4 regions of the Paradesulfitobacterium aromaticivorans genome follow, and region 4 is predicted to be linked to each of the others. Evidence: riboswitches for the same ligand, from Rfam matches in the RefSeq annotation. Region 4 holds a riboswitch; each other region holds the start of a gene.
What was found. A riboswitch is a leader RNA that binds a small molecule or an ion and turns the genes downstream of it on or off. The one in region 4 is predicted to bind cobalamin.
Positions count from the first base shown of each region.

Region 1: it holds a riboswitch for cobalamin, as region 4 does, so the genes downstream of both, ACYQ2N_RS02645 (energy-coupling factor ABC transporter permease) here and ACYQ2N_RS12700 (alpha-ribazole kinase) in region 4, are expected to answer to the same signal.
Region 2: it holds a riboswitch for cobalamin, as region 4 does, so the genes downstream of both, ACYQ2N_RS11940 (hypothetical protein) here and ACYQ2N_RS12700 (alpha-ribazole kinase) in region 4, are expected to answer to the same signal.
Region 3: it holds a riboswitch for cobalamin, as region 4 does, so the genes downstream of both, ACYQ2N_RS22050 (CbtB domain-containing protein) here and ACYQ2N_RS12700 (alpha-ribazole kinase) in region 4, are expected to answer to the same signal.

Region 1 is NZ_BAAHYT010000008.1:53,877-61,267, reverse strand. Features, by position in the region: gene ACYQ2N_RS02650 (methionine ABC transporter ATP-binding protein) at 1-537, opposite strand, end outside; SAM riboswitch class I at 661-759, opposite strand; cobalamin riboswitch at 1,039-1,225, shown strand; gene ACYQ2N_RS02645 (energy-coupling factor ABC transporter permease) at 1,504-2,226, shown strand; gene ACYQ2N_RS02640 (hypothetical protein) at 2,226-2,564, shown strand; gene cbiQ (cobalt ECF transporter T component CbiQ) at 2,561-3,322, shown strand; gene ACYQ2N_RS02630 (ATP-binding cassette domain-containing protein) at 3,378-4,247, shown strand; gene ACYQ2N_RS02625 (precorrin-6A/cobalt-precorrin-6A reductase) at 4,247-5,059, shown strand; gene ACYQ2N_RS02620 (sigma-54 interaction domain-containing protein) at 5,326-7,391, shown strand, end outside.
Region 2 is NZ_BAAHYT010000010.1:1,264,822-1,272,212, forward strand. Features, by position in the region: gene ACYQ2N_RS11915 (sensor histidine kinase) at 77-1,300, shown strand; gene ald (alanine dehydrogenase) at 1,409-2,542, opposite strand; gene ACYQ2N_RS11925 (response regulator) at 2,739-3,785, shown strand; gene ACYQ2N_RS11930 (4Fe-4S binding protein) at 3,751-3,924, opposite strand; gene ACYQ2N_RS11935 (FmdE family protein) at 4,728-4,973, shown strand; cobalamin riboswitch at 5,205-5,387, shown strand; gene ACYQ2N_RS11940 (hypothetical protein) at 5,564-5,851, shown strand; gene nrdD (anaerobic ribonucleoside-triphosphate reductase) at 5,935-6,588, shown strand; gene ACYQ2N_RS11950 (hypothetical protein) at 6,569-6,715, shown strand; gene ACYQ2N_RS11955 (hypothetical protein) at 6,960-7,145, shown strand; gene ACYQ2N_RS11960 (HD domain-containing protein) at 7,285-7,391, opposite strand, start outside; gene ACYQ2N_RS11965 (hypothetical protein) at 7,373-7,391, opposite strand, start outside.
Region 3 is NZ_BAAHYT010000011.1:1,081,274-1,088,664, reverse strand. Features, by position in the region: gene ACYQ2N_RS22090 (ABC transporter permease) at 1-43, shown strand, start outside; gene ACYQ2N_RS22085 (ABC transporter ATP-binding protein) at 58-711, shown strand; gene ACYQ2N_RS22080 (cytochrome b5 domain-containing protein) at 783-1,196, shown strand; gene ACYQ2N_RS22075 (HD domain-containing phosphohydrolase) at 1,439-1,573, opposite strand; gene ACYQ2N_RS22070 (Fe-S-containing protein) at 1,599-1,745, shown strand; gene ACYQ2N_RS22065 (cytochrome c biogenesis CcdA family protein) at 1,773-2,585, shown strand; gene ACYQ2N_RS22060 (TlpA family protein disulfide reductase) at 2,752-3,285, shown strand; gene ACYQ2N_RS22055 (sulfite exporter TauE/SafE family protein) at 3,326-4,087, shown strand; cobalamin riboswitch at 4,168-4,356, shown strand; gene ACYQ2N_RS22050 (CbtB domain-containing protein) at 4,619-4,813, shown strand; gene ACYQ2N_RS22045 (hypothetical protein) at 4,848-5,408, shown strand; gene ACYQ2N_RS22040 (hypothetical protein) at 5,405-6,001, shown strand; gene ACYQ2N_RS22035 (DNA alkylation repair protein) at 6,019-6,849, shown strand; gene lonB (ATP-dependent protease LonB) at 6,867-7,391, shown strand, end outside.
Region 4 is NZ_BAAHYT010000010.1:1,432,645-1,440,035, forward strand. Features, by position in the region: gene ACYQ2N_RS12690 (hypothetical protein) at 104-259, opposite strand; gene ACYQ2N_RS12695 (carboxymuconolactone decarboxylase family protein) at 561-1,082, opposite strand; cobalamin riboswitch at 1,539-1,714, shown strand; gene ACYQ2N_RS12700 (alpha-ribazole kinase) at 1,865-2,644, shown strand; gene ACYQ2N_RS12705 (ECF transporter S component) at 2,736-3,236, shown strand; gene ACYQ2N_RS12710 (ABC transporter ATP-binding protein) at 3,277-5,040, shown strand; gene ACYQ2N_RS12715 (energy-coupling factor transporter transmembrane component T family protein) at 5,083-5,895, shown strand; gene ACYQ2N_RS12720 (4Fe-4S binding protein) at 6,147-7,001, shown strand; gene ACYQ2N_RS12725 (hypothetical protein) at 7,031-7,391, shown strand, end outside.

The DNA of each region.
Region 1 (7,391 bases), on a different contig from region 4:
GATGGACAGGGTTGTTTGCGGGTCTAAAGCAGAAGTCGCTTCATCGGAAAGTAAGACTTGCGGTTGGGTAGCCAAGGCACGGGCGATGCCGACCCGCTGTTTTTGCCCGCCGCTTAACTGAGGAGGGTAGGTGTTGGCCTTTTCCTTCAATCCCACCAAAGGCAGAAGTTCGTTAACCCGGGTAACTATCTCTTCTTTGGGAAACCCGGCAATTTCGAGAGGGAAGGCGATGTTTTCCGCGACCGTGCGCGACTGCAGGAGATGGAAGTGCTGAAAGATCATGCCGATCTTCTGCCTGGCTGAGCGTAGTTCTCTATCAGACAATTGGGTGAGGTCCTGTCCCTGAACAAGAACCCGGCCACTGCTCGGTTTTTCTAAAAGATTAAGGCAGCGCACAAGCGTACTCTTGCCCGCACCGCTTAAACCAATGATGCCGTAAATAGCGCCCTGTGGAATATGCAGGGATATGTTTTCCAAGGCTTTAACCTTGCCTTGAGCAGAGGAATACTCTTTGGTTAGATTCTCAACCCGGATCATGTAACGTGCCTCCCTAATAGCTCTTGTCGATGACTCTCATCTTAAGTTAAGAGACTATCTCTTAGTTTTTCCGGCAAATAAAAAACTTCGCGAGGAAAACACGCGAAGCGACTCTCGGTTCTCCTCTCATCTCCCAGATTGCCTGCAGGAGTTAGCACCGTGCATTAGCTGCCGGTTGCCGGGTTTCATCGGGCCAGTCCCTCCACCTACTCTGGATAAGAGTCAAGATCATGTTAAATTATGGGGTTATCTTAGCAAATTAATGCAAGAATTGCAAGAGGGAAAATTATGACAAAAATGAAAATGATATGACATAATTAGAAGTACTTTCAAAAACATTGATGTTTGCAATCGCTTTTGCGACTCTTGTCGTATTAATACTTAAAGGAATGGACAAGAGCAAGTAGCCCATCCCTAACCCGAAAATCTTTGCAAGCGGAATCCTGAAATCTGTGCTAAGGGATTGACCCGAGCCCCTACGGATGCTAAAATAGTCACAAGTTCATACGTATTCGGACAAGTGATTCCTTCTTGAACTGAGGAGTCATAAAAGGGAAGCCGGTGTGAATCCGGCGCGGTCCCGCCACTGTAAAAGGGGAGTCTTCTGCCATACCCACTGGGGAAACCTGGGAAGGGGCAGAAGGTGAGGAGCCTAAGCCAGGAAACCTGCTTGTCCGCAAAGAACACTTTACCCACGATGGATGGGAGGTGCGTGTTGAAGCAGCATACCTCCGCCTCTGGTGGAGGTTTTTCTGTTGTAGAAAACTTACATAAGCTTCCTGAGGGGAGCATGCAGATTGTCTTGTCCAGCGGGATTTGCTCTCAAAAATGCGGATGCGACTTGAGAGCGGAAGTGAACGCTGTTTCTAAGATGACCACACATTGCCGTGACTCTAAGCTACTGTACTAGGATGTTTGGAGCATGGCAGTGTCGGTTGTCTTTTTTAATTATGGAGGAGTAGAAAGATGCATATTGCAGAAGGAATGCTCCCGGTCGTACCGGCAGTTCTCTATGGTGCAGGTGCCGTTATTATGGCTGCCGCCGGGGTCAAAAGTCTAACTGAAAAAAGCAAAGAGATTCCCATGATGAAGCAACTGACAGGGGTAATGACCGCAGGGATCTTCCTGGTCTCATTGCTGCCGGTGCCCGTACCGATAACCGGTACCAGTTCCCATCCGGGCGGAACTCCGCTGGGAGCAATTTTGCTAGGGCCATGGATTACGTCCTTAGTTAGTATGATCGCGCTTTTATTTCAGGCTCTCTTTTTTGCCCATGGCGGTCTGACAACCTTAGGGGCCAATACCCTGACCATGGGAGCGTTCGGGGGGCTGACAGGCTGGCTAATCTTTTGGATGCTGCGCAGAATGAAAGCGAATCTTTTTTGGTCAGGACTCGCTGCCGGAGTGATAGGGGATATTGCCATCTATATAGGTACTTCGATCCAGTTGGCTCTCGCTATTCACGGGCAGCATCTGGTGAGTGAAGTGTTTATCGCGATCTTTGGCGCATTCCTGCCCACTCAGGCTCCGCTGGCGATCGTAGAAGGGCTGTTCACAGGCTTTATCCTCAAGTATATTGCCGAACGCCGCCCAGACATCCTGGTGATGCTTAAAGTGATTCGGGCGCAAGAGATCCGGTCGCAGGGGTCTGAGCTAACCAAGTATGTGGCCAAGGGGGCTGAAAAATAATGGGAAAATCAGGGAAATGGCTTGTGGCTATCGTGTTTTTAGCGTTGCTGGTATATGTCGGAACAAGCTCTATGTCTATGCCCGGTGCAGATGAGAAGGTCGGAGAAGTGGCTGCCAAATATGCTGCGGAAATAGGGGTCAAGGAGCGCCCGCCCCTTATTAATACAGACAAAGGGGATTTGTTGTTGTTTGTATTTGCTGCCGGGGGAGCGGTAGCCGGGTTTTATCTGGGCTATCAATGGCGTGGCTTTTTTGGCAAGAAGAATAGCCGCGAGAGCGATCTTAAAGCCAATTCGAATCATATGTATAGCGCCGATGCGGAGATGAGGTCCAAATGAGCGCCCATCATCTGACACTGGAGATTCCGCAGACCGTATTGACCAGGATTGACGGCAGGGTAAAACTGCTCTTGTCGGTATGCGGCTTAATGGCAGCAGTAAGCACTAAGACTTGGCAGCTTCCGGCATATTTTGGGCTAACAAGCCTGGCTTTGCTCTTGGGAGCGGGTGTACCCGTGCGCCTTGTGGCCCTTCGCCTGCGTCCGGTGGTATTGATCGCGGTCTTGCTTTGGCTAACGCAGATTTTCCTCAGCGGTCAGACCCCTGCTTTTCATTGGGAACTGGGCTGGGTGCATCTGACCGGATATGAAGAAGGGTTGATTCAGGGACGTTTATTTGCGGTGCGTGTTTTGGGCGGGATGAGTGTCATGCTCTTGCTCACGCTCTCCACCAGTGTGCAGGAATGGGTAAGTGCCCTCGCCTGGTTCAAAGTTCCTGCGACAGTCATTGAAATTATGACTTTGAGCTATTCCTCTCTGTTTGTACTGATGGAAGAACTGGACCGCCTGCAAAAAGCACAGCACATGCGCCTGGGTTATGGCACTTGGTGGCGCACAGTGCAGACGACCTCTGCGATCGGTGGCGTTCTGTTCCTGCGGGTTTTTGAGCGTAGTAGGCGCTTGTGGGAGGCTATGCTTTGCCGGGGATATGAAGGGGAAATGCGGGTTAATTACCTGCGCACGGTTCGAAGAGGGGATATTGTGCTTGCAGTGGCGGGCCTTTCCATCATTATTTTTGCCTGGCTCATGGCTCGCTGAAATAGGTGTTTCGTTGTGGCAACTAATCTGCTATCTGAATGAAGGGGATGCGACCGTGGAGGATAACGAGAGAGCTATTACCGAACCGATATTAGAGGCTCGAACCCTCAGCTTTGCCTACCCAGGCGGGGAGGAAGTCTTGCACAGTATTGATTTTGCTGTCGCTGCCGGGGAATGTGTGGCCTTGCTTGGGGCTAACGGATGTGGTAAAACGACACTCTTTCAGCAGTTTAACGGATTGCTTAAGCCGAATTCGGGCCATGTTTTGCTCAGAGGACAGGAGTTAAGCCGCTGGCCCAAGAAGGAAGTATTCGCGCGGGTGGGGCTTGTCTTTCAGGATCCGAATGACCAGCTCTTCGCAGCCACGGTGTATGAAGATGTTTCCTATGGGCCTGTTAATCTTGGCCTGCCTCAAGCAACGGTTGCGGGCAGAGTGGAGCTTGCGCTTGGGCAAGTGGGGATGTGGGAATATCGCAAGCGCAGTCTGCATCAGCTAAGTTACGGGCAAAAGAAGCGTGTTGCCATTGCCGGGATTTTAGCGATGCAACCGGAAATAATGATCCTTGATGAACCTACGGCAGGCCTGGACCCGCGCACAGCGACGGCGCTCATGCGTTTGCTTAAGGACTTGCAGCAAGAACATAAGCTGACAATTATCTTGTCTACGCACGAAGTGGATATCGTGCCAATTTATTGTGACCGGGCCTACCTCATGCAGGCCGGGCGCATCATTAAGCAGGGGACACCTGCGCAAGTATTCGGGGATCCAGAGTTAATCAGGGAGAGTTTTCTGCGCCTGCCGCGGATTGCGCATTTGTGGGAGGTGCTTGCTAAACGGGAAGGTTTTCCCGCAGGGGAATTCCCTTTGACTATTCGGGAAGCACGCCAGGTGTTCAGTGCGCTTAAGGAGGGGGTTAAGCCTTAATGATTTTTCTTGTGGGAGAAACGGCAGCCGCGCGCGAGCTCGGGGAGCGATTGCTCGCTCAAGGTATTCCCAGCCTTAAAATTGAGACTCATAACGACAAGTTTAGATTGCTTGCACCTCAGGGTAAGCGGGACGGGGATCTGGCAGAATTACTCAGTTGGATTCCGTCTTTTGACTGTACCGTCATCCTTGATGCCAGTCACCCATCCTGCAGTGCCAGGTTCGGGAAAGTAAGGGAATACTGCGAGCAGCAGGGCATTCCCTTTCTTAGGTTAGACAGACCGGAAACAGTGATCCCGGCGAATCCTTTGATACATACGGTCGGAAGCTGGGAACAGGCCTTGGACAAACTGGGAGAGCGTGTTCTGGCCTTGAACAAAGCAGGACCGGAACGCAAGGTTTTAAGCGGAGCAAGTAAAGATCTTGTAACAGTCTTTGTCACAACGGGAAGCCACCAGATTGACAGCCTCGTTCAGAGTCCGTTTGCTTCGAAGGCACGCTTCGTTGTCCGGGTACTACCGGAAGGGCGGCTGGTTCAGAAGTGCCAGGATTTGGGGATTGCCCCCAGAGATATCGTGGCTATGCAAGGGCCGTTTTCCAAAGAACTTAACCGCATGCTGTTTAAGTTTTATGGAGCGGACATAGTCTTTACCCGTGACAGCGGTCCGGCTGGGGGGACAGACACGAAAATCTCCGCAGCCTTGGCGCTGGGTCTTGAGGTTGTGGTCCTCAAGCGGGCCGCCATGAAGCAGGGGTTGACAGCGCACAGTGTGAAGGAAGTGCTAGAGTGGGTTAAAGAAGATGTGCGGTGAAGGATTCTGTATACGACTTTTGGCAGGGGTTGACTCAAAAGCAATTCCCCTCCGATCACACCAGAACGTATTTCAATGCTCTGGTTTTTTGTTTTGCTTATAGTAATTGTTTTTTTGGTAGGAATATAAAGGAAACATGTGGAATGTTAGATTAATGTGGTTTGGACGCGTCTGGAACGTAGGACGTTAGGTGACATGGATCATTGGGGGTCAGGACCGATTTTCTCTGCCTCAATAAGTTAAAAGAGGAAGGGAGTAATAAGCAAATGGCAACAATCAAGTTAGGCTTAATTACAAAAAGTCGCTCGGTATTTGATACTTTTTTAGCTCAAATTAAAGATTTATTTGGAGAACAAATCTTGGTTGTTGGTTATTGCCTTGACGAACAGTCACCAATGCCTCTGGAATGTGACCTCTGTCTGATTTCGTATGCAGAGATCAGAGAGCTTGTTTCTGAACTCACCAAGAAAAAGGTGATTGTTGCACACCGTACACTGGATATTGCCAAATTAAGCCCAGTCTTTGATCTGAAGGCGGGAACCAGAGTTTTAGTTGTAAACAACTTTAAGGAATCTACCGAAGAAACGATTGAACTGCTTCAAACCATGGGCGTAAACCACCTTAAACTATTTCCGTATTATCCGAAAAGCGGCATTCATCCGGGCGAAATCAATGTAGCGATCACACCGGGTATGAGTTTGCTGGTGCCCCCAACAATCGACCGGGTTATTGATATCGGCAATAGAATTATTGATATTTCCACCTTTATTGAACTAAATGTTTTGTGCAACCTGCCCATGGACAGGGCTAAGTTCCTTACAGCTCGTGCAGTGCGTGAGATCCTTCATCTTAACATGGAACAGGCAAAGCTCGTAAAAAACCTAAAACAAGTAAACAGGCAAATGGAGATCATTTTAGATAATATTAATGACGGAGTTATTGCGGTAGACCATCAATGTAAAATTGTTTCCTGTAACAATTATGCGAAAGTACTCATGAAAGTCCCCCTGGAGGTTGATGTGAGAGGAAAGCAACTGGAGCACCTTGTTCCGGGTTTAAGGCTTGAAACGATAACTTCAACCGGGATATCGGAAGTAAACGGACGTTGGAAAATGAACGATACCAAGATGCTCATTACGAAAATGCCGCTGTTCGAAGATAATGAGCTTAGCGGAATTATTCTTATTCTAAAACACGCCAGAGAAGGAATAAAATCCAGCGGAAACAATATGGGTGTAGGTCGAAATGACGGCTACGTGGCTAAATATAAGTTTTCGCACATTATTTTTAACTCCGAGTCGATGAAACAAGTAATTCATACCGCCGAAAAAATGGCACTTACAGAGTTGCCTGTATTAATTCTGGGAGAGAGTGGGACTGGTAAGGAATTGTTTGCTCAAGCAATACATAACGCCTCAGGGCGCGAAAAACGACCATTCGTAGCCCTGAATCTGGCGGCTTTACCGGAATCACTGATTGAGAGTGAACTCTTTGGCTATGAAGAGGGAGCATTTACCGGAGCCCGCAAAGCAGGGAAACCAGGGTTATTTGAACTTGCTGACGGAGGGACGATCTTCTTAGATGAAATAGGGGAAATATCCCCTCATATTCAAGTAAAGTTGCTTCGTGTATTGGAAGAGAAGGAAATAATGCGCATAGGAGGAACAAAGATAATCCCAGTAGATGTCCGAATTATTGCAGCGACGAATCAGGACATTGAGACAATGGTAAAACAAGGTTCTTTTCGCCGTGATTTTTATTTTCGCTTATGTGTATCTCCATTAGAAGTTCCGCCTTTGCGCAACAGGCGCGATGAAATTATCGAACTTAGTGAATATTTTTTTACGAAGTACTATGAAGCAAAGGTGAGAATTCCCAGAGGGACCTTAGAACTGATGATGGCTTACGACTGGCCGGGAAATGTCCGAGAGTTGAAGGAAATGATAAGGTTTTGTACCCAATTGGGGAGAGACGAGGACGAGTCTTTGGAGATGTTTTATCAGATTGTAAGTAGATTGGTGCATAAAAGCAGTGTTGAGTTAGCACACCCAGAATCTGGTTCTCACTGGGATAATTTACTGATTGCTGGGAATGTTAATGAATTTTCAATTATATTGGAAGAACTGCTTGAAGCAAGGCAAAAGGGGGAGCGGATTGGGCGAGAGTCTCTTCAGAGAAAACTTGTGCTTAGGGGAATCTCTCTTACGGAGCAGCAGGTCCGTACACGACTTACAGCATTACAAAAACTCGGATGCATAGTGAGTGGTTCAGGCAGACAAGGAAGTATCATTACCGCCGAAGGAGAACGTTTATTGCATGACCTTCAAAGAGG
Region 2 (7,391 bases), 170 kb from region 4:
AGAGCTATAATGCCCAAATTGTGACTTGGTTTTTCAATACAGAATGCAGTGAACTGATTGTTTAGAAGGATGGGACATGGAGTACAAGATTGATAACCTATCTCAGCTTATCGAAAAAGATAAACTGGTAAGAATTATTGAGTCATTCACAAAAGCTACTGACATTACAATAGATATTAATGATGCTATGGGTTCTCCCGTTGTTCAGCATGATTACTTTTATGGTTTTTGCCGCAGCATTCGTTCCAAAGAAGCCGGTTTGCAGCGATGTATTCAATCCAATGCCCAACTGGGTTTTGACACCTTGAAAAAAGGCTCTTCGTGTATGAGCAAATGCCATGCGGGTGTAATGCTGATGGCAGTACCAATTATTGTGGACGACAAATTTTATGGGTCAATAACCTGTGGGCAGATGCATCTGGAAAGACCCCAGACTAAAGAGATCGAGAACATGCTTCAGGCTACCTCCGACTTAGACCTTAATTCGGAACAATTGACCCGGACTTTTCAGGAAATTCAGGTTATCAGCATGGAGAAATGTCAGGCTGCCGGAGGACTAATTCAATTTGTGGTTAATTACATTGTCGAATTAATTTATCGTACCAAGATGCAAGAAGAGCTCAGCCGGGAAAAACTTAAAGCTGCTGAGGATGCACGGCTTATTGTGGAACTGGAACATACGTTGGACAAAGCAGAATTAAGAAATTTGCAAAGTCAAATAAAACCCCACTTTTTATTTAACACCCTAAACACTGTAATTTGCTCAGTAACTTTGGGTGAAAACGACAAAGGTTTAAATACGCTTTTTGCCCTCTCTAATTTACTGAGGCATAATTTAGACCATCCAGGGGAACTGGTTTCTCTTGGGGAGGAATTAAGCTATATCGAAAGCTACCTGGTAATTCAGAAAAACAGGTTTGGAAACCGGTTGGAATTATCTATAGAGGTTCCGGAAGACCTGAAAAGTCTACAGATCCCTTTTTTAAGTTTGCAGCCATTGGTGGAAAATGCCTGTATTCACGGACTGGAGCCCAAAGAGGGCATTGGCCACCTATGGATAAAGGGCAGAAAATTAGGCAGCACCGTTGAAATCTCAGTTGTCGATGACGGGGTAGGTATGCTCTCAGATCATGCTGCCGTTGATTTGAGCGGGGATCAAATAAAAACAGGGATTGGTCTGCGAAATGTCCATAAACGGCTGCAATTACTATTTGGGAAGGAATTTGGCGTTAAACTGGGACTCGAACAGGGGTTTACGACAGCTACTTTGTCCCTGCCTGTAGGAAAACCTGAGGCTTAAGTATGGTAGAACTGTCGGGCGCACGCAAAAGGACACGCTTGCGAAGCATGTCCTTTACCGGCCCACGAAACCAGAATTTACACGAGCAGAGCTTTTTATATGAGGCTGCTAAACATTGGCGGAAACTTTAGTAACTTCTTCTAAAGGAGTGTATGGCAAGTTGAGTGCATCGGCAACTGCTTTATAGGTCAGTTTTCCGTAGATGGTATTCACACCGCGGGCCAGCGCAAGATCGACTCTAATTGCTTCAGTGAACCCTAAGTTGGCGAGCTTAAGCGCATATGGCAAAGTTGCATTGGTCAAAGCAAAGGTAGAAGTGCGAGCTACCGCTCCGGGCATATTGGCTACACTATAGTGGAGAACTCCGTACTTCTCATAGGTTGGCTCGGCATGGGTAGTTACGCGGTCAACGGTTTCAACGCTGCCCCCTTGGTCAATCGCCACATCAACGATAACTGAACCTGGCTTCATGGCTTTAACCATTTCCTCCGTCACAATTTTGGGGGCCTTGGCACCGGGAATAAGAACCGCTCCTACCAACAAATCGGCCTCCGCAACGGCTTGCTTAATATTGTAACTGTTGGACATTAATGTTTTAATCCGAGAACCGAATATGTCATCCAGATACCCGAGACGGGCAATGCTGACATCCAGGATAGTGACATCGGCTCCCATGCCTATAGCCATCTTGGCTGCGTTGGTACCGACAACACCTCCGCCGACAATGGTAACTTTGGCAGGGGAAACGCCGGGAACTCCGCCTAATAAGATACCTTTACCGCCATGTGGTTTTTCAAGGAACTGAGCACCAATTTGAATTGACATACGACCAGCCACTTCACTCATAGGTGTGAGCAGCGGCAGACTACGGTCAGAGGGTTGGACGGTTTCGTACGCAATGCCTACAACTTTTTTCTTAAGCAGAGCGGCTGTCAATAAAGGCTCCGGAGCCAGGTGGAGATAGGTAAACAGCAATTGACCGTCTTTAAATAGTTCATATTCTGCCGGTTGAGGCTCCTTTACTTTCATGATCATATCGGCACGCGCAAAAACTTCCGACGGAGCAGCCAGGATTTCAGCGCCAACTGCCATGTATTCTTCATTACTAATCCCACTTCCAACACCGGCATTATTTTCAATGACAACTTTGTGACCGGCCTTGCAAAATGCCTCGACCCCGGCTGGAGTCAGCGCGACACGATTTTCATTGTTTTTGATTTCTTTCGGTACCCCGATAATCATTTTGGGTTATCTCCTTTCGATTAATGAGATAATTGTTATCTTAATTATCTCATAATCAAACGAAGATGCCAGCCAGTATGTTGCGCAATGATAGCAGAATGTTGTCAGATTTATAACTAGCCCTATTAAAGTTTTTACCACGAGTATTAAATTTTTGTTGTCGAATCAATAAGGCTTGGGTGGTGGGATTCATTACATGGTGTACAAAGTATTGCTAGTCGATGACGAGGAATTAGAGCGTAAGGTTTTACACTTTACATTACAGAATGAGAACCTGCCTATTCATATCTTAGGGGAAGCAGCCAACGGACGAGAAGCCTTGGAGCAAGTTCATACCATTCGTCCCGATTTGATAATCATGGATATCAAGATGCCCGGAATTAATGGAATAGAGGCAACTAAGCAAATTAAGGCGGCTTACCCAGCTACCGAAGTAATTATTTTAACCGCTTACAACGAGTTTTCCTATTCTCAGCAGGCCATTAAAGCGCAAGCTTCAGACTATTTGCTCAAACCGGTTATGCCACAACAACTGATTAGAGCCGTAAAAGAGGCATTAGACAGGCTTGCGCAAAAAGACTTTCAACCTGGTCCGGCCATAGATTTAGCAAGCCTTGAGGAACAAGTAAAAGCAGGAAACCTAGAGGATGCTAAGCGAGAATTATCTTATGTCCTTCAACTTCTTGCCAGTAAAGAGCTAAATCCTTCGGCTAGTGTAATACATTCCTTCGGCATACGGCTTATGGTCATCATTGTACATGCTTCTCTTTCTGCAGGTGCTGATTCCACCGAAGTAACAGCTTTAGAAAATAACATGGTCCGGGAGTTATCCCATATGTCGTCGGTTGAGGGACTAAGGTGTTGGGGAGAAGCTATTTTAGACCAATGTATCGCCCTATTGGTTAAGAATCGGTTGTGTGGTGATCAGGTCCTGTTGCGTCAAGCTCTGGATTATATTAAAAGCAATCATGCGAATAAGATTACACTTGATCAAGTAGCAGCTCACGTGCACCTCAGTCCTGCTTATTTAAGCCGTCTATTCAATAAGAAGACGGGTAGAGTATTTACGGAATATTTGACCCAAGTGCGGCTGGAAAAGGCGAAACAACGCTTGAGAATCCCACTTGAGACAATCGAGCAAATTGCGGCAGCAACCGGTTTTAGCTCCAGTAGTTACTTTTCGGCGGTATTTAAAAAGTATGAAGGTATTACTCCTTCCCAATATCGATCCAACCAAAAATAATAAAAGCAGGACCGGCAACCGAATCAAAACCACGGTGCAGCATGTCATAAATGCTAAAAGTCAGTAGATCACGGCAGACGGTGACGCAGCGCCGGCAGCGAATACATTTGCTCGGTTCCCGGACAAGGGAAGGGGACAAATCATCAACGGCAAAAGCTCCTCTTTCTCCTTCCCATTAAAAATCTGTCCCAAAGAGTTTTTTCCCCATTAGACCTTAGAATCTCAAGTGTGCGCTCTTGTTCCATCTTGACCTCCGCCAGATCATCATTCACCTTTAAGTTTGACCGAATCCACGAAAATTATCCGGATTGCAGATGAAAACTAACCAGCCCAAAAGCTGAGTCTATGATCATCCTCCCGTAACATATTCAGAAGGGCTAGGAACTCGGGGCTTATCCCTGACACGCAAGAATTAAGGCACTGCCAAAACTAAAGAAAAAACATAGAAAATTTTTATTGTGTTAGCAGGAAAACGGAAATGAATGAAGAATATAATTAATTATGAAGAAATAAATGATGAAAAATAAGGCCATGGAGGTCTTGACCAGGTACGGTAGCTCCATGGTTTTTTTCTGTGGAGCGGAGCCATCTGGTTGACCACCTTTTGGGCATAGCTCATGAGCATCAAGGATAAGGATAACCGATCGAAATACGTTGTATTAATTGGGCAATAGGCAATGCAAAATAGGAAAATCGTTTAATGGGACCATGGAGGTCTTTCAGCGGCACGATGGCGCTGGATGATGCCATGGTTTTTTCAATAGGTATTACCTTTTCTTAGTTTATTAGATCGGCATGGATCTAATAATATACAACCTCCTCTTTGCCGCCTGTCGTAGCAGGTCAGGCCGAGGCCGGGGTGCGGCAGGCGGCTATTTTTTTAACTTGGAGACTTCTTCTGGCACGTGGTTAAAGGAAAGTATTTTAATGAGGTGAATGATGATGGAGAAAGACATACTGGTTAAGGATGATTGGCAAAGCTGTGTTGACTTTCATGGGCATATCTGTCCTGGTTTGGCAATCAAGGCTGTGCAGATTGGGATGAGGGAATTAAGAGAGTGGTGTGCGCAACAAGGGGTGGACATAGGCGAGGTTGTGGCGATCGTTCAGAATGATGCTTGCGGAGTATCCGGTCCGCCTTGCCCAATCGTCGGCAGGGTCTTCAGTTCCGGATGGGCCAGCATATAGGGCTTTCCCGTCGACGCTTGCTGGCCAGGGGGGAGTTCCTGGCGGTGTTGGGGAATAACGTGGCTGGTAAGTCGTACGTTTCCCAACGTTATGAAAGCAGCCGTTTAACCGTGTTTAAGTCAGGATAGGGCAAATGGAGAACCGGCCCGTGGTCCTACCCTTATAAAGGCAACAAAACGGAGCATTCACCTTGACAGGCTAGTTCTTATCTGCTAGCCTATTCATGAAAAACATCATACACGTAGAACGAGTATACTTTCTTAAGGGAAAGTATTGAAAAGGGAAGTCAGCAAATCTGACGCGGTCCCGCCACTGTGATAGTGAGCGGCCTTACAGGATGTCACTGGGAAACCGGGAAGACGTAAGGCGGCGATGAACTTAAGCCAGGAGACCTGCTCGCTTTAAAGCCACACAGGAACCTACGGAGGATAGGGGGAATGTAGCGATGCCTGGTAACCGGAAGATATTATCTGGCTAGCCGGACGAGTTAAACCCTTTACAGGAATTCTGTAAAGGGTTTTTGTTATGGGCTATCAGTATGGATCGTTGATCGGTATGGTCGTTGGAGTTAGAAGAAAGGATGAAGAAAAATGGTGGCATACGTCAAATCGTTGCGCCGTGTGCGGGAAGAAGTTTTAGGCCAACTTGCGACCGATCGGGAGCATCGTGTCAAGTGGTTGGTACAGCTTATGGATATCGACGATGAGCTTGAAGAGCTTGAGGGGCACGACAAGATCAGAATCATAGAAAAGGTTAAAGGTAGTGCAAGAATTGAAGAAATTCAGAAGCCTCAAAAGCCTAAACAGCGGGGAAGGATGAAGTCAGGGCGTACGCGGGGCGTTGTTTTTATCCTGTCGCCTGGGGAAAAACGGGCTTAGTTCAGGATTTTCACGGTCTGGCAACCGATGCAGGAAAAAGAGTCAGGCATGCCAACCGTAGTCATGATGGCGAACAAAGTATCATGTCTGTGGACTGGATCATGTGCGGAAAGGAAGAGGAGATATGGCTGTTTTCCAGGAAATCCGTAAAAGGGACGGCAGGGTGGTACTCGCACCTGCGCACAGCCTTGGGGCAGCTGGCAAATCTCTTTTATACCCTTCAGGAGGAAGCTGCCGGTGCTCAGGCTGTTTCGTCGTTCGATACGTATCTTGCGCCCTTCGTTCGCAGGGACAATTTGTCCTATACAGAGGTAAAGCAGGCTGTTCAGGAATTCGTTTTTGATGAGCCTTATTATACCAATTCAACCCAACTGCCGGTCGGCTATACAGTGGATATTTTTGAGGCGCTCGAATTGCAGGAGGCACTGCAGACAGAATATACGGGTGGCACGGTCTTCTTTCTGGGCGAACAAATCGATGACCCGAATACCGTCAAAGACTTATTGCAGAAAGTCTTTGCCCGCTATCGCCTTCCTTATTTTATGGTAACGCCGACTTTTTCCGTTTGTGAGGCTCACGGATATATTAGCGGGGAGCACTATCATTGTCCTATCTGCGGTGGGATGACAGAGGTGTGGAGCCGGATCGTGGGGTATTTCCGACCAGTTCAGAACTGGAACAAGTGTAAGCGCGCAGAATTTCAGGAGAGGCAGGAATTTGTTTATGCTGCCTGCTGAATCTGAAGATACCTTAGCGGGAGTGCATCCGGTTTATCGAACGATGCCGGCTTTCGATAAAGTTGCCCTGCAAATGAAGAACTCTGAATTTTGTCCCTTGAATGAAGGAGATGACACAAATTCCTGAGATATCGAGATTTTACGGGATTATCATCACAATGTATTATGATGAGCATAATCCTCCCCCCTCCCCATTTCCATGCAACATATAATGGTATAGAGACTATTTTTGATATCAATGAAGGAGCGTTTACAAAGGGGATGTTGCACATGAGACCTAAAATTTATGGAGTTTTACCGAAAGAGGATTATACTGTTTACGTATATTTTTTGACGATGGAAAAATTAAACTTTATGACGTAAAACCCTTAATTGATAAGGGAGGTATTTTTATAAAATTGAAGAATAGGAATTTTTTCCTTAATGCGTGTACGGTTATGAATGGAACCCTTGCATGGGACGTATCTGGACATAGAGATACCAGTGATTGTAATGATATATGCCCAGATACTATCTATACTACGGCTAAAGATATTTCTAAAGAAAACATTGCTTGAGATCATCACCGAGGAGAATGTCAGGAATTATTTTGGCAACGACGTCGGGATTCTGCCGGTACCCTATATGAATGAAGAGATTAAGGCGTTTGTCATGTTGGATATCAATCAGTATTGTTCCAATGCCGCTCTGCTGCAGTCAGAAAGAGCTGAGTTTAACAATTTCGTAACTTTGCCGGGCATGGTCACGCATGATGGCCAACTCTTCAGCAGTTAAGGCACCCGGTTTATTGAGAATCCCTTCCG
Region 3 (7,391 bases), on a different contig from region 4:
GGCAGTCAATATTGAACCGGCTCTGGTGTTAAAGGGTGAATAGAAAGGGGAAGCAGCATGAATATCCTGGAGATGAGGAATGTAACGAAAACCTATGGTACTGTCCATGCTTTGAAAGATTTTACGTTGGATGTGGCTCCTGGTGAGTGGGTTTCCATTATGGGACCCTCCGGTTCAGGTAAAAGTACATTGCTAAACATTATAGGATGTATGGACAAACCTACTGAAGGAAAAGTGCTGATTGACGGGGTTGAAGTGACCAGCCGCTCTAATAAAGAATTAACTGAGGTTCGCCGGGAAAAAATCGGGCTTGTCTTTCAGCAGTTTCACTTGATTCCGCACCTGACGGCCTTAGAAAATGTAATGGTAGCCCAATATTATCACAGCCTCCCTGATGAAAAAGAAGCTTTGGCAGCCCTCAAAAGAGTGGGTTTAGCTTATCGCGCCCAACATTTGCCCAGCCAACTCTCCGGTGGTGAACAACAACGGGTTTGTATTGCCCGGGCTTTGATTAATTACCCGGCGCTTATTCTGGCTGATGAACCCACAGGGAATTTGGATGAGGATAATGAGAAAATTGTCATTGAACTCTTTCGTGAACTTCACCGGGAAGGACATACTATTGTAATGGTCACCCACGACCCGGAAGTCGGGGAACTGGCGCAGCGCCAGGTGAGACTAGAGCACGGGAGAATTGCACACCTGTCATAAAGTTGGCAAATACTAGCTAGCTGCAGTGAACTGTTGGCGAACACCGGAAATACTACAAGGAGGGAAGCAATATGAAGCGAATATTGTTGATTATGGTATTACTCTTGCTTGCTCTTTTATTGGTAAACGGGTGTTCCAGAAACGAAGCACCACAACCAACGCAAACACCGTCTGGTTCTTCTAGCAATGCATTAACCGGAAAAAATACTGCCCAGAGCGATAAGAGCTTAAGAGAATTTACCAGGGAAGAACTAGCAGAATATAATGGCACAAATGGGAAACCGGCTTATATCACTGTACAGGGAGTGGTCTATGACGTTACCAACACTAAGCTCTGGAAATTGGGAACACATATTCCCATGGGTCAACAGCTTGTGGCAGGTCAGGATCTAACGAGCCTGATGGATAAGGCTCCACCGAATCACCAGACACCGGAGTTCTGGGCTAATGTCCCTAAGGTGGGTAATTTAAAGAGTACACAGTAAACTATACAAGCTTTCTAGATTCATGTATCATTAAATACAATTAAATACTAGGGATGAGTGATTCTTTCCTGAGGCGCTGTTTATCGGTCTAATTGAATTGGCCCACATAATTACCTCAAAGCTAGGGCTAAACAGTGGAATTTGGGGATGGAGCAGCAAGCTGAACGCGGTTGTTTTCGATAAGACCGGAACCCTGACCAAAGGGGAACCCTCTGTGACTGACGTGTAATAAGAAATTCATATTATCCCCCGCCGGAAAAATGTTCATGATGATGCTTTATAGTACTGAGAATAGCTTCCAGGAAACCTATGTTATGTAATATTTGAACACCTGCCACAGGGTGTTCTGTTACTTTGTTAAACTCTGACGCGGTCAGTAAAAGTCGACAGCAAGGAATATAAATCAGTTACCGGTATGGGAATGCAGCATATCTGACGCCTGCGGGCAGGGTAATGGTTGCCAGCAGTTTTTGCGAACCGTGTTATTCCCGTAGATTCCATATTGAGGGCGATGTTTTGGTTTGTAATACATGTGGCAATGACATCTAACTATGTGCCTAAATGAGGAGGATTTTTATGCAAGGGCGACGCCTCCGGACCATCGTAAGTGCAGTGGGCGTGACTGCAGTCGTCGTGGTGTACGTTTGGTTTGCTGTTCGGTATGCGTCCGGAATCAACACAGACATCCACCCGACTCTTTGGCTGGCTTTCATCGCTGGGCTGCTTTCTTTTGTTTCCCCGTGTTGTCTGCCACTGTATCCATCGTATATTTCCTATATTTCCGGAATGACTTTTTCGGGGAACGAAAAACATGTCTTGGCTCACCGGTTAAAGGCGTTGACCCACACGCTTTTCTTCGTGATCGGGTTTTCGATTGTCTTTTTAGCGCTTGGGTTATCTGCGACCGTGCTCGGGCAGGTCTTTATCACCCATCGAACTTTGATACGAATTATCGGAGGCGGAATTATCATTCTCATGGGATTGTCCCTGAGCGGATTGCCAACCCCCAAATGGCTGATGATGGAGAAGAAGTGGGAATACCGCCAAACGAGAGTGGGCTATGGCGGTTCCGTTTTGGTTGGTATTAGCTTTGCTGCCGGGTGGACGCCGTGTATAGGGCCCATACTGGCGTCAGTTTTGGTCATGAGTGCCAACCAACCCTCCGCAGGGTTGGCTTTGATTCTGGCCTACATTGCCGGATTTTCTATTCCTTTCTTTGTTTTGGCATTCACGCTGAGTTCAGTGCGGAAATTAGTTCCCTACGGTGCATTGCTTTCCAAAATCGGCGGTTATTTGATGATTGGGTTAGGAATATTGTTGATAACTAATCTGATGACCAGAATCACCGTTGAGTTAATTCGTTTGTACGGAGGGTTTACAGGCTTTTAAGAATACAATTTTCATAAGAAATTCACACTTTCTTCATATAGAAGTCCAATCTTAGTAGTATACTGGCTTTCAAAATCGCAACCTGAATCTCGAAGTTATCTAGATCAAGTCTTAGCCTATCTACAAATTTTAACAACGTCGTGAAAGAGGAGAATATATGTCCAATATGTCCAAACGAATAGTTATGATCGTCCTTGGGATTGTTTTCGTAGTGCTTTTTGCCACGATAGAGCTAAAGAGTAATCTTCCACCATCAGTAAACCAAGCACCAGGACCACAGATAGGATTTAAGGCTCCAGATTTTACGCTAAAAGATCTAAATGGCAATACTGTCAACTTAAGCGACTTTCGAGGCAAACCCGTTTACCTTAATTTTTGGGCTAGCTGGTGTCCGCCGTGTAAAGCGGAAATTCCAGAGATTCAGAAATTCTACCAGCAAAATAAAGATAAAGTTGCAGTCTTGGCGGTGAATATAACTTTTAATGACAAGCTCTCAGACGTAGTTAATATATTGAAAGACAACAATGCCAATTTTCCGGTACTATTAGACACCAACGGTAATTCTTCTGTAGCAGATGCTTACCAGGTGTACGGAATACCGGCGAGCTTTTTTATCGACAAGAACGGAATAATTAGGGAAACGCATGTGGGTGGTATGACATTGAATACGCTCCAAGAAGCATTAAAAAAGGCACTGTAATTTTAATTAACTTGGACTCTTTTCTATAAAGGAGCATTAGATGACTTTATTTAGTCAATGGTACGCTTTCCTAGGACAAGTAAATAATTTTTTGAGTCCTTATTTGTCAGGTCTGTCGTTGCAGCTCCACATTCCGGTGTTATCGGCTCTGCTTTTGGGGTTGCTTGGTTCCACCGCTCCTTGTCAACTATCAACAAACTTTAGTGCTTTGGGTTTATTTACCCAAAAAATTAGCAAAAAGAAGGAGTGTTTATCAGCAGCCTTTTCATTTACCCTAGGAAAAGTAGTTGTGTACACGTTAATAGGTTCACTGACGATCTTGTTGGGAATTAAGCTTAACCAGGAAGCAATTCCTATCGTACAAGTAGTCAGAAAGGCCCTTGGTCCTTTGATGTTAATCGTTGGTCTATATTTGCTTGGATTGTTTAAGACAAAATTATCGCTGTTTACTTCATTAGAACGAAACCTGATAAGACATATACCTAACATCAAAAATATACGGGAGTTCTTCTTAGGTGTAGTTTATTCTTTGGCCTTTTGCCCAACTCTCTTTTGGCTGTTTTTCGGTATTGTTATCCCGTTGGGGGTTTCAACTCAGGGGGGAATTATTTTACCTGGACTGTTCGCTATCGGAACAGTCATACCGTTATTAGTTATTACCTTTTTACTTGCCTATGGTATAGGAACAACAAAATTGTTTACAAGGAATGTACCAAGGATAAATGCAATTCTTCAGAAGGTAGGGGGTGTTATTTTTATTCTAGCAGGTATTAACGATTTTATTGCCTACTGGCTAATTTAGGGAAAAACCTTTTATTTTTCACAAGAAATTCATAACTTCTTCATAATCTTGTAGTATTATTTTTAATGTATAGAGGCTCAACTAAATATCTTTGGATGAGTGATTCTTTTCCGAGGGAAAGAATTGAAAAGGGAAGTCAGTTGAAGCTGACGCGGTGCCCGCCACTGTAAGAGGAAGTTAACTCGCATTATGTCACTGGGATATATCCGGGAAGACGTGAGTTGACGATGAACTTGAGCCAGGAGACCTGCTTATTCCAACATTTCTACAACCTACGGGATGTTAGGGAGGTGTTTTTATTGTGTGCCGTTTTTGTGCAAAACTGCGGCTGGATAATTATCCCTAATTTATAGATTAGGGATTTATTTTTGCCCGTCATTCAGAAAACACTAACAATCAGTTTTGGCCCCTTATTTTTGATTTATTGATCAGTAAATCCCTGAGTAAAGAGTATTGTTCTCTTGGGTCGGTTCCCAATGAGTTAGAAGAACCGTATTTAATTGACTCATTTATTATTTTTGGAGGTAATTGATGATGAATTATGCCAATAAAAATGTGGTTTCACACAAAAAGTTTAATCTTAATTTATCGTTACCGGTACAATTATTGTCTGTTTTAGCTCTGACGGGTTTAGTCCTCTTTACCTTATTATTTAGCACTTACCCGCCCTTACATGATTCAGTGCATGCCCTCCGGCATGCACTAATGATTATTCCTTGTCATTAATTTAAGTATACAATTAGAAAGAGGTGTTAAATCAGTGAATACTCGAATCGCGGTTTATATACGGCCATTATTATTGGCTTTTCTAGTGCTATTTCTTTTTACTCCTTCCCCAACGCATGCTGCTGAGGAAAACGACCTGCAGATTCAACTGCAATCTACTCCGGAGTTTAATGTAATCAAGCCTAATTTTGATTCCCAGTTTTCCATCGTAGTGAAAGATAATAAGGGGCAACCTGTGAAGGATGTAGAACTGGCCTTCACCCTGGAAAGCCCCGCTGCAAAGTTCTTTCCTTCTACTGATGTTCCAAGAGTGGAGGGTCTGACTCTGATGAAGAGCAAGGTTTTTGTTCCCGATGGGAAACTGGACTTTGGATATGTCTTCCCAATCAGAGGAGAATATGCTCTAACGGTTAAAGCTACACCAACCGGAAACCCCAATCATGCGGTAGAAAAAACCCTGCACTTTACGATTAACGAAAACCCAACTAAAGTAAGGAATGTTTCGATTTTTATTTCAGTGCTGTTGCTTTTGGGATTTGCAACGGGATATATATTAACCTCGCGTAGAGTGGCTGGGGAGGTAGTAGAAGTATGAAACTTAAGACTTTTTTAATGATTGGACTCGTAATAGCTTTAAGTATGACAACCGCACCTCTCCTGGCCATGACCATGAATCATCAATCGGCAGATTTCAACCCTATCGTGAAATCTGCGGAAAACGGCCAGGTTAAATTAACTGTTAATGTAAACCCTGGAATGTCGACGGTAGGACACCTGACTAAATTTACCGGACAAATAGTAGATAAAGCCACCGGTCAGCCGGTAACCAATGTTCTAGTAAAAATCAATGCCCATCACATGGAAGAAGATAAAAACGTACTGCATACCGAGTTTGTATCGACTGACGGTGGTTTTGGCTTTGATAACATGTTTGCTGACGGTGCTGAACACCTCCTGACCTTTATGATTGAGCCGACGGCTACTTCTTCGATTAAGTTTACACCTGTAGGAACAGAGTTCCCGGTAGAAGTGATGGGAGTTCAGCCCCCTACCGGTGTTAAAGTTAAGACTATGATCTTTTTGATGGTTGTCATTGCCTTCGGAATGGTTGCAGGAGTTATTACTCCAAAATCCCTCAAGTCTCGTCAATCTAAGAGACTTATAACCGCACCCGATTCGAATACTTAGGATAGGTTAGGTTAAAGATGAATCGTCTACTTTTCTTTTTACTGGATAAAATGCTACTGATCTTGGCTAGTAGAGCACATAGCGGGCAATTGGCTTTGGGGTTGCAGATTTTTGAAAAATACTTTAGCGAGCAACCGGACAGGTTATACGAAGTTTGCCAGGACTACACTGGTAGGAAGCAGTGGTTCTTTCGATTTATTGCTGGAAAATATTTGAGCCGGTTTTACCTTGAAGAACCTGCTAAGGTGATTACGCTTTTGGAAGAACTGGCTGTTGATCCGGTATGGCAGGTGAGAGAAGGAGCTGCCTGGGGTATTGCTGCCCTTTGGGATCTGACGGATAACAGTGTTTTAGACTACTATTCCAGGTGGCTTGGGGATGAACGGGAATATTTGCGAGCTACGGCAGCTCTGTCTTTGGTACCGGTTATTAGGAAAGGAGATTCTACTTTGCTTCCGTTGCTAATACCGTTATTAGACCGACTGGTAGTTGATGAAAGTAAAGCAGTACGTAGACTCATCGGATCGCAGATTATCGGGAAGGTCCTGGCTGAAATTTTTCCGGAAACAGCATATGAATGTCTTAAGCGGTGGGTGCCCCTGCCTAACGCTGTTACTCAGTGGCAGATAGCCCGGGCAGTGTCCGGGCCTCTTGCCGATAGGTTTCCCGGAGAAGTTATGGAAATTTTACTTAGAATACAGTACCAGGACCAACCATTGAGCCGCCAAGCACTGTTTTCTGCGTTAAAACGCTTGTCACATTCAACTAACCCGGAACTAGTCCTGGCGGCTCAAAAATATGCAGAAGAAATAAGGGCCACCACAGCTGAAAATCAGGCTTCTCTTTAGAAGTAAGGAGCATGCAAATGAAGGGCTTTGACTCTACAGCGGAAATTCCGGTTCCCGAGTGTCTGGTAGACCAGGTTATTGGTCAGGAAGAGGCTGTACAAATAATTAAACTTGCTGCCAAGCAAAAACGGTCCGTTCTGCTTTTGGGTGAACCCGGGACCGGCAAAAGCTTACTGGCCTCAGCTATGGCAGAACTATTACCACCTGAAGAATTGAAAGATGTTATCTGTTTACCTAACCGGGAACAGCGGACACAACCCTTAATTCAAATCGTTAACTCAGGAGCGAGTGAAAAGCTGTTGCAAGAGGCTAAGGAGAAGTTCAAGCGACAAGGCTTTTCCTTAAATTTTTTGTTAATCTTTGCAGTAGTTGCTATCTCGTTTGTCAGTTTTTTCTATACTCTTACACGCAACAATTTTTATTACCTTTTAGGTGGACTGTTTCTGGTATTACTCATTTACGGGTTGAAAAAAAGGTATTTAGCCCAGGGTCAAGCACCGAAATTCAAGATACTAATAAACAATTCCGGTAAGAAACATGCT
Region 4 (7,391 bases):
CTGTCTCTACTGGAGCATATAAGTTTGATGCTCTTGCGCGTTACGAGAACGCGAAAGTCCAAAGGAACTCTCGCGCAGGTGATGCTATTCGTTAATTTCTAATTTAGAAGATAACGCCCAGGGCAATCAAGATCAGAATTGCAATGGCAATGATGCCGACCCCAACGCCATAACCGCCGGTGTAACCGCCATAACCGGTACCGCAAGCATAGCCGCCGTAGCCTGCACCGTACCCACCCAACATGCCGTATCCGTACATACTAGTAACCTCCTTTTTAATATTTTCGTGTGTCAGTTCTACTTCTTAGAACACGATTCCTAAAGCAATCAGCAGAAGAATTATGACCACAACAATTCCAATTCCGGATCCCCAACCGATTCCACCGCCGCCACCTGCTCCAAAAGCCATCTGCTTATTCCTCCTTCCATATTATGGGTAAACGCGGGATAGTACAACATATGTTCAGAGGCTATCGTTGGTTCCTTTGGAATAATTTAAAAGGGGCTGCTCCCAATGCTAAGTTGAAGTGCTTGGGAACAGCCCCCTACCAGAGAGCAGCCTAACTTTCGATTTCGACCCCCGTATTCTCCAAAATACGTGCCACCAAATTATAGAACCCGATGGTCAAGGTAAGCTCGACCAATTCCTGATGGCTTAATACTCGAGCCAGGGTGTTGAAAGTCTCATCCGACGACTTGACCTTCAGGGTTACTTCGTCAGTGTACTTAAGTACCGCCTGTTCCAGATCATTGAACTCCGGCCTGTCCGGGCCAAGCTTCACCGCTGCGATGTGCCCGTCAGAAATTCCGATTTTACGGGCGAGGATTTCATGCTGGTACCATTCATAGCGGGAATCACAAAGGGTCGCTATCCTCAGGATTGACAGCTCGCGCAGGCGGCTGTCCAACTTCGCTTGAGTGAGCAAGGAGTTGCCCAGCCGCATAAAGTGGCGGGCGCTTTTTTCCGCATGGGCAACCATGCGGTTGATGTTTAGCCCTTTCATTTCGGACTTGCCCCCGCTGATCATCTCCCGGGTTTTTTCCGGCATTTTCTCGACGTCTAACAACGGTAATCTGGCCATGGTTTCCACTCCTCTACTAATGGGAAAGCTTCAGTAAGCTTCTTCCTCTTGCCCAAATCATACCCTGAAGCCAGAATTTTCTCAACCCTTAACGATTTAAGAGGACAGGACTATGATGAGAGGGAGTGAAATGAGGTTAAAATGAGAGGGCTTGAAGGAGTGCTTTAATAATGGTAAAATCATAAGGAGACAGGAGACAGGAGACAGGAGACAGGAGACAGGAGACAGGAGACAGGAGACAGGAGACAGGAGACAGGAGACAGGAGACAGGAGACAGGAGACAGGAGCGTTTCAAGAGATTAATAACTTGCTGGAAGCATATTCTTGGGCATTCTGACTACTGACTACTGACTACTGACTACTGACTACTGACTACTGACTACTGACTACTGACTACTGACTACTGACTACTGACTACTGACTACTGACTACTGAATTCTGAATAACTAGTTAGTAACAATAAAACAAGTTATAGGTGCCCTTTTTTAGGGAGAATAGGGAACCGGGTGCAAGTCCCGGGCGGACCCGCCACTGTAAAGAGGAGTTTTTGCACATCAGCCACTGGGCAGCTGGGAAGGCGTGTAAAGGCGATGATTCTAAGTCAGGAGACCTGCCTGTAACTTTCGGTTCATGGATCATGGTAAAGTTCATGGTTAATTTGCCTGTTACCTATATGTAACACGGTAAATGACTGTGAGCTTTTTTATTTTTCTCGAATCGCTTCGATTTTTAGAATGACTTTAGCTTTGCTTTAATACTGAGTGGAAAGGAGGTGAAGTAGGATGGGCTATCGAGGCCGGGATGTGGAAGTTGCGATGCTCACAGACGGGCAATGCCTTGTTGCCGCCTGTGATTCGTGTGGGGCGATTGGGGAGAAAGAGTATGACATCGTTAAAGTGACTCCTTATTTAGTGGGTAGATTAACCGTCCGCGTTGCGTTGCTCGAAGTGCTTGCAGCCGGGGCTGTTCCGCAAATTGTAACCGTAGCAGTATCAAATGAACTGAACCCCACAGGAGACGGGATCTTGGCCGGAGTGAAGGACGAGCTTAAATTCACAGAGAAAGGATCTCTGCCGGTGGCTGTCAGTACGGAGAAGAATATGCCGACCAGCCAGACTGGTCTGGGAATCAGCATCGTCGGCACGTGCAGGCGGGAAGAGTTGCGCATTGCAACTTCCCAAGGCGGAGACAACGTTTACTGCCTTGGGCTGCCAAAGGTTGGTTCTGAGGTACAAAGCCCGGATGATGAAGAGATCGTTCAGGGTAAACATGTTCTATCCCTCGTGAAAATTAAAGGCATTCATGATATTGTTCCTATCGGTTCTCAAGGGATTCGTCGGGAGGCTGACTTGCTTGCGGAGAATGTTGGATGTGACTTTATTCCGGATTGCTCTTCTCAGGTTGACTGGAAAAAGTCGGCTGGGCCGTCCACTTGCTTGATTTTCACATCTCCGGCTGAGTTGACCGCTTCGGCTTTGGGAGAGCTTGCGGGAGTAGGGTCTGCATTTTGGTCCATAGCACTGCATAAGGCTGGGATACTCGTTCCCAATGTTAAGAAGTAATTCAGAAGTAATTATAAATTGATCAAGAAGTAATCAAGAAGTAATCAAGAAGTAATTTAAGAATATTGAATTTTAGAGGGAGGAATTATTCATGAGTCAACTAAATGCCGTTAAATCCGTAGCGAGTGTCAGAAGGATCGCAATCATCTCCATCTTTATTGCTCTAAGTGCTGTTGGTGCCCTTATTAAAATTCCGAGTCCGGTAGGAACAATTGGGATGGATTCGGCCCCCGGGTACTTTGCGGCCATTGCTTTCGGTGCGGCCGAGGGCAGCATAGTGATTGCGGTGGCTCACATGCTCACATCAGCTGTTGTAGGTTTCCCTTTAAGTATTCCTGTTCACCTTATCGTCGCCGCGATCATGGCGGTATGTGCGCTTGTCTTCCGTTGGGTTAACCGCAAACTGGGCCTCATTCCGGCAAGCGTCGCGGCGATTATTATCAATGGAGTTATTGGTTCCTTCACGGCGTTCCCGGCGGGGGGCATGGGGGCTGTGCTGGGGATTATGCCTTTTTTAGTGCTGGCTTCGGTGCTAAATGTTATCATCGCAGGCATTGCTTATAAAGCGATCAAAGGGAGCAAATTGATTTAGTTCAGACAGAGAACTGCGGAACCTGGAAGTGGAGCAAATCATGGAGAATGCACTTGAACTTTTAAATCTTTGTTATCGTTACCGCCATGCGGAAAGCCTTACCTTAAAAAACATCAACCTGGACCTTGAGCGGGGGAAGTTCGTCGTTGTCATGGGACCTGCCGGAGCAGGCAAGAGCACCTTAAGCCTGTGCTTGAACGGGCTTATCCCCCAGCTGCTGGAAGGAGAGCTCTCCGGCAGGCTGACCGTGGCAGGGCAGGATGTCAGCCGCCAGCCTGTACAAGCTCTGGCCAGGCACATCGGTTTGGTGCTGCAAGATCCGGAAACTCAGATTTTCGGGCGGACCGTGGCGGAAGACACAGCCTTTGGCCCCCGCAATCTCGCTTTCTCTGAGATGGAAGTTGAACGCAGAGTTGCTGAAGTCTTAAAGTTGGTTGCTCTTCAAGGGTACGATCAAAGGAATACCGCCGAACTTTCCGGCGGGGAAAAGCAGCGCCTGGCAGTTGCCGGTGTGTTGGCCATGGGTCCGGAGATCCTTGTTTTAGATGAACCCGCTTCTGAGCTAGACCCTCAGGGGCGGGTTGACCTCTATGCTGCCCTTGATGAGCTGCGGAGAAAGCGCAACCTAACCATACTAGTAATAGAACATAACGTCGAAGAAGTGATTGAGAGAGCGGACGAGGTCGTTGTATTAAATGAAGGAGAGATTGTCTGGCGGGGGCTGCCTGCAGACCTCTTTCGCCAGGTCGAACTTCTCCGACAGCTGGGGATCAAGCCCTTGCCGGTAAGCGAGCTTGGCTGGGATTTCTATCAAAGGGGCTGGATCGAATCGGAGGAGGTTCCGCTCAATCTGTCAGCCGCCGCAAATGTTGTACGAAAGATAGTAATGGGCCGATCGGAGTCACCTGAGCCTGCAATAGTCCTGACGGTGCCGGCTGAACAAGTTCTAGCACAGGCAATCCCAGACAGGCCTGTTATAGCGCAGACGCCGGTTTTACTGACGGTGTCGGGTCTTGTCCACCGCTACCCGTCGGGCCAGACAGTCATTAAGGACCTTGATTTGTCCGTTAGAGAGGGAGAGTTTGTCGCGCTTGTCGGTCCTAACGGTGCTGGGAAGACCACGCTGGCCAAACATTTCAACGGTCTGCTTAAACCCTCTGACGGGGATGTCATCGTAGACGGCATCAACACGCGCCACATTGAGACGGCAGGTTTGGCCCAAACCGTGGGTTATGTTTTTCAAAACCCCGACCACCAAATCTTCGCCGTTTCCGTGGAAAAGGAAATTGAGTACGGTCTAAGGAATGTCGGGCTCGGACACCAGGAGATAAGGAATCGCCTGGACTGGGTTTTGGACTTAACCGGGCTTCAAGAACACCGTACAGATCACCCTTTTACCCTGGGCAAGGGGAAAAGGCAGCTGCTCGCAACAGCCTCCATCCTGGCCCTCAAGCCCAAGCTCCTGGTGATTGACGAGCCCACTACCGGCTTGGATTGGAACGGAACTCAGGCCATCATGAGTTTTATCAGAGAGTTGAACCGGCACGGAACAACGATCGTGATGATCACCCACGATATGGAAATTGTCGCTCGCCATGCCCGCAGAGTCATTGTCATGAATCAAGGGCGGATTCTCTCTGATGCCGAACCGCGTAGCCTGTTTACGAATTCGAGCGTAATGCAAGAGGCTGCACTTGTTCCCCCCCAAATCGCCCGGCTCAGCCAGGACTTAACAAATCTGGAACTGGGAAGAACCTACCTTACTGTCGAAGAATTCATAAATGCAGGGGTTTGTGGCCGTTAATCATCGGATCAAAGTTCCGGCTGCGGGAGAGGAGAAAGCGGGATGTCATTAAACAAATTAGCGCAGGAGCCCCTTCTGTACCGCCTGGATGTGCGGACGAAGCTGCTCGGTTTTATAAGCTTCACGGTGCTTGCCCTGATGTTTCAGAATCCCTTCTATAATTTGGGGTTGACCCTGTTTGTTGCAATTTTAGCCTTTTCCGCCCGCATGCCCTTGACCAAGGCTCGGGCGATGCTAATTCCTCTTCTCCCCATCTTCTTTTTCATTTTAGTAGTAACTGCCTTTAGTTATCCAGGAGACCGTTTTCGAAATGGATTCAGTCAGAATATTATTTTTTATCTCTTACCCGGACAGCGTCTGGGAGCTACCGTAGGCGGGATTCTCATGGGCTTGAATTTTTTGTTTAGGCTCTTGACGATGGTGCTTGCTTCTTCCGTGTTTAGCCTCACTACCCCGCTTGATGACCTTTTGCAATTCTTGCAGAAAGCGAAAGTCCCCCCGGAATTAGCCTTTATGATCGTAACAGCCCTGCGCTTTATCCCAGCTCTGGACAAAAAGAGAATACATATTCTTGAGGCCCAAAAGGCGCGGGGAGCCCACCTCGGAGAAAAGAGCCTGACGGGAAATATTAAAGCCTATATTCCCATTATGGTACCGCTCATCATTCATTCCATTCAAATGGCTGATGCCCTGTCCATGGCTATGCTCAACCGGGGTTATGGATACACAAGGACTTGGACCGGTGTACGTGAGCGGACTTTGCGGTTGGAGGATTATCTGGCTATATTCTTTATCCTGAGTATGACAGCTTTAGGAATTTACTTGAGGTATTTCACGCAGCGAGGGACTCTCTAACGAAAGCCTCTCAAACCAAAGCAGAAACCTTCTCCTCTCAAATATTCATGAAATATTCACATTCTCCTAAAAGATTAACCACAAAGGAGCGTTAGACTGTATCTGTAGCCGTAGGACCGAGCTGGGTTAAGCGAAGTCAAGCGAGGTCAAGCGAGGTCAAGCGAGGTCAAGCGAGGTCAAGCGAACTTAAGCGAAATTGTCCCGCTGAAAGGAAACGCTGCGGCTGCTTAGTTTTGAGAGGAGGACATTTCATGGCAGGCAAGAAAAAAATTCGACTGAGGACCTGGTTGCAACTATTCTTTTTCGGACTGATCGTGCTGATTGCAGTGAACAAAACCCTGGCAGGTTACGGCCTGGCCCTCCCATTAATTTCGGATGCGTCAACCCATGCGTTCTGTCCGTTCGGGGGGGTAGCTACTACTTATCAGTTTCTGGCCACCGGCACTTTTGTCAAAAAGATTCACGAATCCTCATTCATACTTATGATAATAATCTTTATCACAGCTTTTGCCTTTGGCCCGCTCTTTTGTGGATGGGTCTGCCCGCTTGGGAGTTTGCAGGAGTGGATTGGCAAGATAGGGAAAAAGATTTTCCGCTCGCGCTACAATAATTTAGTTCCGCGGAAAGTTGACGGCTTCTTAAGATATCTTAGGTATATAATGCTGGCGTGGGTCGTATACATGGTCGCTGTGACCGGGCAAATAACAGTATTTGAAAATATTGATCCGTATTACGCCTTGTTTAACTTCTGGACCAGTGAAATAGCCGTGGGCGGCATTATCTCGCTAGTTATAGTTATGCTTGCATCTCTCCTGGTGGAGAGGCCGTGGTGCAAATATGCTTGTCCTTACGGAGCAGTGTTAGGCCTCACAAATCTCTTTAGTATTTTCAGGGTACGGCGCAATGCCAACAGCTGCATATCCTGCAAGGCCTGTGACAAAGCCTGTCCCATGAACATTGAGTTGTCTAAGGGAGAAGTGGTACGCAACCACCAATGCATCTCCTGCCTTAAGTGCACGTCTGAGGAAGCTTGTCCGGTCGGCAATACCAGCTATCTGGGGACAAAGCTTCTACAGCACGGGATGAATAAGGAACAATCAGTTTGAGGTTAGCGCTGTAGAGGGAGGATGAAAGCATGAAGATAAATTCTAAAATTGCGGCGATATTTATGCTTGTAATTTTGTTTAGCGGCATAGGAATAAGCAAAGGGCTGGGGGTCTGGCACACGGAATCCACTAAGGTTCCGGCTAAATATACCTCAGGTGAATTTGCCGGACAGTATAATCCGGCGGATATTCGCGGTTCGTATTCTTTCGGGGATGTAAGCAGCGCTTTTGGGGTCGCTCCGGAAGAATTAGCTAAAGCGTTTGCGGTTACTGTCAAAGATCCGGCTGAGTTTTTAGTCAAAGATCTGGGGACTTTATATGCTGACGCTGAGGCTGAAGGAAAAGCGGTTGAAACAGATTCTCTCAGATATTTTGTTGCCCTTTATACAA